Regions from separate parts of the Microbacterium sp. NPDC058342 genome, predicted to be linked through region 1. Evidence: predicted binding sites of a transcription regulator. Region 1 holds the regulator's gene; the other holds the start of a gene.
The links. The regulator HrcA, encoded in region 1, represses chaperone genes, less so after heat shock. The targets are predictions, from matches to a motif close to TTNGCACTCGNNNNNNNCGAGTGCNAA.

Region 1 (4,313 bases):
CCCGGCATGGTGCGGCGTCGTCGCAGAGAGCTGTTCGCCCGGTACCTGCGTGCGATCTCACCGCTGTACACCACGCCGATCTGATGGGCGGCCCCCTGCCCCTCGGAGATCCGGCGCCCGCCGACGGCCGCTTCCCCGAAGGCCTGCCGGTCGATGCGTCGACGCCGTTCTCCGCCTACCTGCACGTGCCGTTCTGCCGCGTGCGCTGCGGGTACTGCGACTTCAACACCTACACGTCCACCGAGTTGCGCGGTGCCAGACAGGACGAGTACGCGGACACCCTCATCCGCGAGATCGAGCTGGCGCACGCCGTGCTCGACGACGCGGGCGCGGTGCGGCCGATGGACACGGTGTTCTTCGGCGGCGGCACCCCGACGTTGCTTCCACCCGGTGACCTCGCCCGGATGCTGCGCGCAGCATCCGGCTCCTTCGGGCTGCGCGACGGAGCCGAGGTGACGGTGGAGGCCAACCCCGATACCGTCACGCCCGACGTCGTCGGCACCCTCGTCGACGCGGGCGTCACCCGGCTCTCCATCGGCATGCAGTCGGCGGTGCCGCACGTGCTGGCCGCCCTCGACCGCACGCACCGCCCCGAGAACGTGAGCAGCGCAGTGCGCGCGGCACGCGACGCGGGGCTCGATGTGAGCGTCGACCTCATCTACGGCGCACCGGGGGAGTCCCTCGCCGACTGGCAGTGCTCGCTCGATGCGGCCCTGGAACTCGAGCCCGATCATCTCTCCGCGTACGCCCTGATCATCGAGGACGGCACCAAGCTGGCGAGACAGATCCGCCGGGGCGAGGTCCCCGCGCCGGACGACGATCTGCAGGCGGACATGTACGAGGCCGCCGACCGGCGCCTGAGCGAGGCCGGATACGCCTGGTACGAGGTCAGCAACTGGGCGCGGTCGGATGCCAACCGCTCCCGTCACAACCTCGCGTACTGGCGGGGGTCGGACTGGTGGGGCTTCGGGCCGGGCGCGCACAGCCACGTCGCCGGTCTTCGCTGGTGGAACGTCAAGCATCCCGCGGCGTACGCCCAGCGGCTTCACGCCGGCGAATCGCCGGCGGCCGGCCGGGAGCGGCCCGACGCGCAGGCGCGCAACCTCGAGAGGGTGCTGCTGCAGAGCCGGCTGTCGGAGGGTCTGCCGATCGAGCAGATCGCGGAGAGCCGCCGGGAGCGCGTGGCGGGCCTGATCTCCGACGGGCTCGTCGATCCCGCCGCCGCTCTGCGGGAGCGCCGCGTGCGCCTGACGCTGCGCGGTCGGCTCCTGGCGGATGCGGTCGTGCGCGCGCTCACCGACTGACGCCCCCTTCGCCGACGGTGCCGCTCCGTGCAGACGCGACCGGCGTCTCGCGCGCAGGCCCGTTCCAGCCCGGCGGGGTAGGATTGGCACTCGACAGGTCTGAGTGCCAGCGGGAGGGATCATGGTCACAGAACGAGGACTCGAGGTCCTTCGCGCGATCGTGCAGGACTATGTCGCCACGCACGAGCCCGTCGGCAGCAAGTCGATCGTCGAGAGGCATGCGTTCGGCGTGTCGGCTGCGACCATCCGCAACGACATGGCCCAGCTCGAGGACGAGGACCTCATCGTCGCCCCGCACACCTCGTCGGGACGTGTGCCCACCGACAAGGGCTACCGCGTCTTCGTGAACCACCTCGCACAGCTGCGCCCGCTGTCCACCGGCCAGCGCAGCGCGATCGAGTCGTTCCTCACCGATCCCGCCGATCTCGACGACCTCATGGCGCGCACCGTCCGGGTGCTCACCCAGCTGACGGGCCAGGTCGCGCTGGCCCAGTACCCTTCGTTCGCTCGCGCGAGCATCACGCACATCGAGCTCGTGGCCCTCGCGCCGAACCGGCTGCTCGTGGTGCTGGTCACCGACGCCGGCGGCGTCTCGCAGCGCATCGCGCCGCTGCCGATCGAGCTCGACGACTCCGACGTGGCCGTGCTGCGCGCCCAGCTCTCGGCCCTGATCACGGGACGGGCGGTGAGCGAGGCCTCCGACCGGATGCAGGCCGTCGGGCAGGTCGACCCCGGCTCACCGGCCGCGCGGCTGCAGCCGGCCGTGATCAGCCTGGCTGCCGTGATCAGCGAGGAGCTCGCCGAGTTCCGCCAGGAACGGCTGGTGATGGCCGGAGCTGCGACCCTGGCGCGCCGAGAGCAGGACTTCCGCGGCAGCATCCACCCGCTCCTGGAGGCCATCGAGGAGCAGGTGACCCTGCTGCGACTGATGAGCGAGATGGTCACCGACGAGCACGGTCTGGCGACCAGCATCGGCACCGAGAACGCGCCCTTCGGGCTCGGCGAGGCGTCGATCGTCGCCAGCAACTACGCCGCACCCGGCGGCACGGCGCGCGTGGGCGTGATGGGCCCGACGCGCATGGACTATCCGAGCAACCTCGCCGCCGCGAGGGCGGTGGCGCGCTATCTGTCGCGGATGCTCGAAGAAGACGGATCCGCTCGCTGACGCGGTCGGACGCACAACTCACGCACACGCAGAAAGGTGATCGTGGCGGACCACTACGAAGTCCTCGGGGTGTCCCGGGACGCCTCACAGGACGAGATCAAGAAGGCCTATCGAAGGCTCGCCAGGCAGCTGCACCCGGATGTGAACCCGGGCGAGGACGCCTCCGAGCGCTTCAAGCTCGTCACCCACGCCTACGACGTGCTCGGCGACGAGGAGTCGCGGCGTCGCTACGACATGGGCGGCGACGAGAACAGCGGATTCGGGGGATTCGGCGGGTTCGGCGACATCTTCGAGACCTTCTTCGGCGCCGCCGGCGGCGGACGCTCCGCCCGCCCGCGCTCTCGCCGGGAGCGCGGGGAGGATGCGCTCGTGCGCGTGGACCTCGATCTCGGTGACATCGTCTTCGGCGTGCACCGCGACATCGAGGTCGACACGGCTGTGCTGTGCGAGACCTGCCAGGGCAGCTGCTGTCAGCCGGGCACGTCGCCTGTCACGTGCGACGTGTGCGGGGGCACCGGCCACGTGCAGCGACAGGTGCGCAGCCTGCTCGGCAACGTCGTCACCACCCAGCCCTGCGGCAGCTGCGAGGGATTCGGGACGACCATCGCGTTCCCGTGCGGGGGCTGCGCCGGTCAGGGGCGGGTGCGCACGCGCCGCACCGTGTCGCTCGACATCCCGGCCGGCGTCGAGACCGGTCTGCGTCTGCAGCTTCCCGGCTCGGGTGCCGTGGGGCGCGCGGGCGGACCCCACGGCGACCTGTACGTCGAGGTCACGGTCGCCCCGCACCCGGTGTTCAGCCGCGAGGGCGACGACCTGCTGGCGACGCTCGAGGTGTCGATGACGGATGCCATCCTCGGTGCGACCACGACCATCGAGGGGCTCGACGGCGAGGTGGATCTGGAGCTGCGGCCCGGCGTGCAGTCTGGCGACGTGCTGACGATCGGAGGCCGTGGTGTCACGCCGCTGCGCGGGTCGCAGCGCGGTGATCTCCGTGTGGGCGTTCAGGTGATCACGCCGACCAGGCTCGACTCCGCACAGCGCAGGCTCATCGAGGACTTCGCCAAGAAGGCGAAGGGCCCCGCCCCGAAGCTCGCCCAGTTCCAGCAGGGACTGTTCTCGAAGCTGCGCGACCGCTTCCGCGGTCACTGATCACGATCGGAGCCGACATGGCGCTGCACTTCATCGTCCCGGACTGCGCCGATGCCGCGGTCGGCGATCTCGTCTCGCTCACCGGTGCCGAGGCCAAGCACGCCTCGGTCGTGCGCCGGGTGCGCGTCGGTGAGACGATCACGCTCGGAGACGGGCGCGGCGTGTGGCTGGAGGGCGCTGCCGAGGACGTGGCCGCGGCCCACGTGAGCGTGCGGATCACGTCGCGCACGGTGCACGAGACGCCCGAGGCGCGAATCCTGCTCGCACAGGCGCTGGCGAAGGGCGACCGTGACGAGCTCGCCGTCCAGGCCGCGTGCGAGCTCGGCATCGACGAGGTCATCCCGTGGCAGTCCGCGCGAAGCGTGTCGCGGTGGGAAGGAGCGAAGGCCGCGAAGGGCCGCGAGCGCTGGGCGAGCATCGTCCGCGAGGCCGCGAAGCAGGCGCATCGCGCGTGGATCCCCGACGTGACCGAGGTCGTGACGACGGCGCAGCTGGCGAGCCGCGCCGCGGAGGCTCGGATGCTCGTGCTCGACCCGTGGTCGCAGACCCGGCTCTCCGGCATCCGCCCGGACGGCCGCGACATCCTGCTCGTCGTCGGACCGGAGGGCGGCATCGCCCCGGACGAACTGGAGCGGCTGGAGGCGGCCGGGGCCGAGCGCGTGCGGCTGGGCGACACCGTGCTGCGCACCTCGACG
Region 2 (4,313 bases), 1.1 Mb from region 1:
CTTCGACATGCTGCGGCACGTGATCCCCTCTCGTGCGCCGGCTGAGCCGGGGGAAGTCCCGGCTCAGCCGGGGAAGTCGTCCGCACCCGGTGCGGCGTCGGAGACGGGCCCGGCATCGACCGGATCCTCTCCCCAGATCAGAGCGCTGTCGACATCCCAGTCCGATTCGGAGACGTTCGCGATCTCCTGCCCGAAGACGCTTCCCGCGAAGGGGTCGGCGAGGCCGGCATCCCACGCGTCGCCGTCACCGGGAGGTGAGGGCCGGTATGGTGCGTCCTCGTTCATGTCACACGCTCCGGTTCCGATGCTTCAGGAGTGTACTGGTGCGCCCGGTCGCCCACCAGAGGTGGACGACCGGGCGAGTCAGGCGGCTCGTGAGCTCAGAAGTCGAACTCGTTCGCGTCGCCGAGGGGGCTGCCGACGTTCGAGTTGTCGACATCCACGTCGACGTCGGTGCCGTGGTCCTGGAACGAGTCGTTCACGGACCAGGTGTCGGAGTTGTCCGTGTTGTCCTGGAACGAGTCGTTCACCGACCACCGGTCGGAGAAGTCGGCGTTGAACGAGTCGGTGTTCCACGTGTTGCCGATCGAGACGTCCCCGACGTCGATGTGCGTGTCGATGTTCCGGATCGAGACGTCGTCGCCACCGGCGACCGCGTGGTCGCCCGAGGAGATGACGCTGCTCTGCCCGAAGAACTGGCTCACGTTGCCGCCGCTGGCGTCGCCGGCGAAGGCCGCGGAGTTGCCGCCGAACCCTCCGCCCGCGCCGCCGCCGTCGGCGTACGACCCGGCCGCGCCTCCGGCTCCGGTGGATCCGCCGGCCCCCGCCGGCCCACCGGAGCCCGCGCCCCCGGCGCCTCCGCTGCCGAGGATGCCCATGCCGCCGTCGCCGCCCGTTCCGGCACCGCCGTCGCCGCCGTCACCCGCGTCACCGGTGTCGCCGCCGCCCGCTCCGGAGAAGGCCGGACCGCCCCAGCCGCCGTCGGCGTCGCCGCCGACCGCGATCGCCGCACCGCCGCTGCCCGAGGAGGTCGAGATGTTCTGGCTGACCGCCTGGTCGTTCATCGTCGATCGGGCATCGACGTCGATGTCGATGTCGCCGCCCATCCCCTGCATCCTCGCCATGCCGCCGGAGCCGCCGTCGATGCCCAGGTTGAGGTCGTTGAACCCGGCGTTGTACTGACGAACACCCGTGTTGATCGAGTGGTCGTTCAGCGTCTGGTTGCCGGAGTCGTGCACCGAGTTGTCCTGGAACGAGTCGTTGATGGAGTCGTCCTCGTTGAACGAGTCGTCCAGATCGACGTCGGTGTCGTTGTGCGACCAGTTGTCGGAGTTGTCGGAGTCGTCGGAGTTGTCGGTGACGACGACGTTGTCCTCGATGTCGGTGTTCCCGACGTCCAGGTCGTTGTCGGCGATCACCGTGTTGTCCTCGACATTGGTGTGGTCGTCGGTGTTGCCCACGTTCGCGAGGCCCAGATTCCACTGGGTGCCCAGAACGTTGACGTTGTCTTCCAGAGCCATGATCGATCCCCTTGTTCGTGAGAGTGCCAAGCGGCGCTGATACGAGTGTGGGACTCATCCGGCGGTGAGGCATCGGGGGTCACCCCGCGGCATCGGGGGATGGCACGGGGGTTCTGCGGGGCGGGTCGTCGGCCGGATAGGGGAAGGCGCAGGCGGCCGGGGACGCCGAAGGGCCCGGATGCCAGGCATCCGGGCCCTTCGAGAACGTCAGCGTCAGCGGACGACGACGGCGAGCACGTCGCGCGCCGAGAGCACGAGGTACTCGTCGGCGCCGAACTTGACCTCGGTTCCGCCGTACTTGCTGTAGAGCACGCGGTCGCCGACGGCGACGTCGAGCGGGACGCGGTTGCCGTTGTCGTCGATGCGGCCGGGGCCCACTGCCACGACCTCGCCCTCCTGGGGCTTCTCCTTGGCGGTGTCGGGGATGACCAGACCGCTTGCGGTGGTCTGCTCTGCCTCGACCTGCTGGATGACGATGCGGTCCTCGAGCGGCTTGATGGAAACCGACACGGTGTACCTCTTCTTTCGTGACTGAGATCAGAAGACTGTTAGCACTCTCATGCCGAGGGTGCTAACTCCAGTGTATGCCGACCGCTGGCACTCACGCAATGCGAGTGCCAGTCGCCCCTCCTCCCCCCTCGAGTTCGAATAGCTCAAGTTGCTGCGTTTCGACCCCGGACCGAGCAACTTGAGCTACACGAAGTGGTGGGGTGCCTAGGCTGGTCGGGTGGAGATGGCTGAGCTGACCGCGTTGCTCACCTCTGAGGGGCTTCGGCTGCTCGACGAGGTCGGGCCGATCGAGTCGTCGGATGATGTCGCGCGCACCGTGTCGCGTCTGCGGGCGGCCGGGCACTCCCCCGAACTCGTCTCGGCGGTGGTCGGGCAAGCGCACCTGCGGGTGCGGGCGCGAGCGAAGTTCGGCGAGTTCGCCGACCGGATGCTGTTCACCCGGGCCGGCCTGGAGCAGGCGACGCGGCTGAACGTCGCGACTCGGCACGCGGTGCGGATGCGACGGGCCGGCGTCACGGCGGTCGCGGATCTCGGCTGCGGGATCGGCGGCGACAGCCTGGCGTTCGCGGGCGCCGGTCTGCCGGTCACAGCGGTGGATGCCGACGAGGTGACCGCGGGCATCGCGGCCTTCAACCTCGCCCCCTTCGGGGACGATGCCCGGGTGCGGACGGGGCTCGCGGAGGATTTCGTGAGCACCAGCCGCGGAGATGTGCGCTTGCCACGGACAGATCCGGAGGATTCGTCCGCGCCGGAAGCACATCTCCGCGCGAAGAGCACCGCCGTGTGGCTCGATCCCGCACGACGCACGGCCGGGCACGGCGAGACCCGGCGGCTGTCGGCGTCGGACTGGTCGCCGTCGCTGGACTGGTGCTTTCAGGTGGCGCGCGAGCATCCGACCGGGATCAAACTCGGGCCGGGCCTGGATCGCGATCTCCTCCCGGAAGACGTCGAGGCGCAGTGGGTCAGCGCCGACGGCAGCGTGGTCGAACTGGTGCTGTGGAGCGGTGCGCTGGCGCGTGAGGGCATCCGTCGGTCGGCGATGGTGCTGCAGGGCGGCGAGTCGCACGAGCTCACCGCCGCCGCGGATGCCGAAGACGCGCCGGTGCGCCCGCTGGGCGCGTTCCTGCACGAGCCGGACGGCGCGGTGATCCGGGCCCGCCTGATCGGCGATGCGGGGCGGATGCTGAACGCGGGCATGCTCGACGAGCGGATCGCCTACCTCACCGGGGACGACGCCGTGACCTCCCCGTTCGTGCAGTCGTTCCGGGTGCGCGAGACGATGCCGGCGCACGCCAAGACGATCAGCGCGGCACTGCGCGCGAACGACATCGGCCGCCTGGAGATCAAGAAGCGCGGGATGGACATCGACCCCGCCGCGTTCCGGAAGAAGCTCGCGTTGAAGGGGTCGCAGGAGGCGACGCTGATCCTCACCCGGACGGGCTCGTCCCGTATCGCGATCCTCGCGGACCGGGTGTGAGGCGTCACCGCATCACTCCCGGACGGACTCGCCCTCGGCCGGGCGGACGATCGTGAGCGTCGACCCGCGCAGCTCCGACCAGGTCAGCACGTAGACGCTGTCGCGGTACAGGACCTCGGCCGTCGACGCCCCGCTCTCGGCGCAGGCCGACACGACCTCGAGCGTGTCCGGGTCGGCGATCATGATGCACGGCTTGTCGCCGTACTGCATCCAGATCGGCAGCTCACCGTCGCGACCGAGGACGCTCAGTGACGCCGGGTCGAAGCCGGCGTCCATCAGCGCATCGACGAGTGCGACCTCGGCATCGGTGTAGCGACTACGCCAGTCGTCCAGCGACATCTGCCAGCGGTTGACGATCACGCGCCACTCGCCGGTGAGGGTCGGGGCGAGGACCGCCGTGACGGTCGTCGCCATGCCGTCTTCCGCCACGTCGATCGACGTCACCGGGTACCGAGGCCCGTAGGACCCCGTCACGGGTTCCGCGCAGCCCGTGCGCCGCTCGTCGTCCATGCTCAGGATCACGCAGCGCTCGTCGCCGCGGGTCGCCGTCCAGACGGCGGCGCCGTGCTTCTCACCGGCGAACCGCAGCGATTCCGGGTCGAGATCCAGTTCGTCGTCGGCGGCCACCGCCGCGAAGATCCGCTGCTGCTCGGGGTTCATCGCCGGCGCGGCGTCGGACGTGCGCGGCGAGGTCAGCCAGGCGATGCCGAGCCCCGCCAGCAGAGCGGCGGCGCAGACGACGGGAGCGAGCCAGCGCGGGCGACGGCGAGACGGAGTCTCCTGGCCGGGCTCGGGCTCGGGCGTCG

Region 2: the regulator HrcA is predicted to act here: its motif matches at 2,115-2,141, upstream of groES (co-chaperone GroES).

Annotation. Positions count from the first base shown of each region.
Region 1 covers NZ_JBHXID010000001.1:1,862,266-1,866,578, reverse strand. The annotation lists gene ACFWHT_RS08725 (DUF1990 family protein) at 1-84, shown strand, start outside; gene hemW (radical SAM family heme chaperone HemW) at 84-1,304, shown strand; gene hrcA (heat-inducible transcriptional repressor HrcA) at 1,426-2,469, shown strand; gene dnaJ (molecular chaperone DnaJ) at 2,512-3,618, shown strand; gene ACFWHT_RS08705 (16S rRNA (uracil(1498)-N(3))-methyltransferase) at 3,636-4,313, shown strand, end outside.
Region 2 covers NZ_JBHXID010000001.1:772,362-776,674, reverse strand. The annotation lists gene ACFWHT_RS03515 (dynamin family protein) at 1-19, opposite strand, end outside; gene ACFWHT_RS03510 (hypothetical protein) at 64-285, opposite strand; gene ACFWHT_RS03505 (hypothetical protein) at 381-1,520, opposite strand; gene groES (co-chaperone GroES) at 1,734-2,030, opposite strand; gene ACFWHT_RS03495 (SAM-dependent methyltransferase) at 2,248-3,507, shown strand; gene ACFWHT_RS03490 (hypothetical protein) at 3,520-4,313, opposite strand, start outside.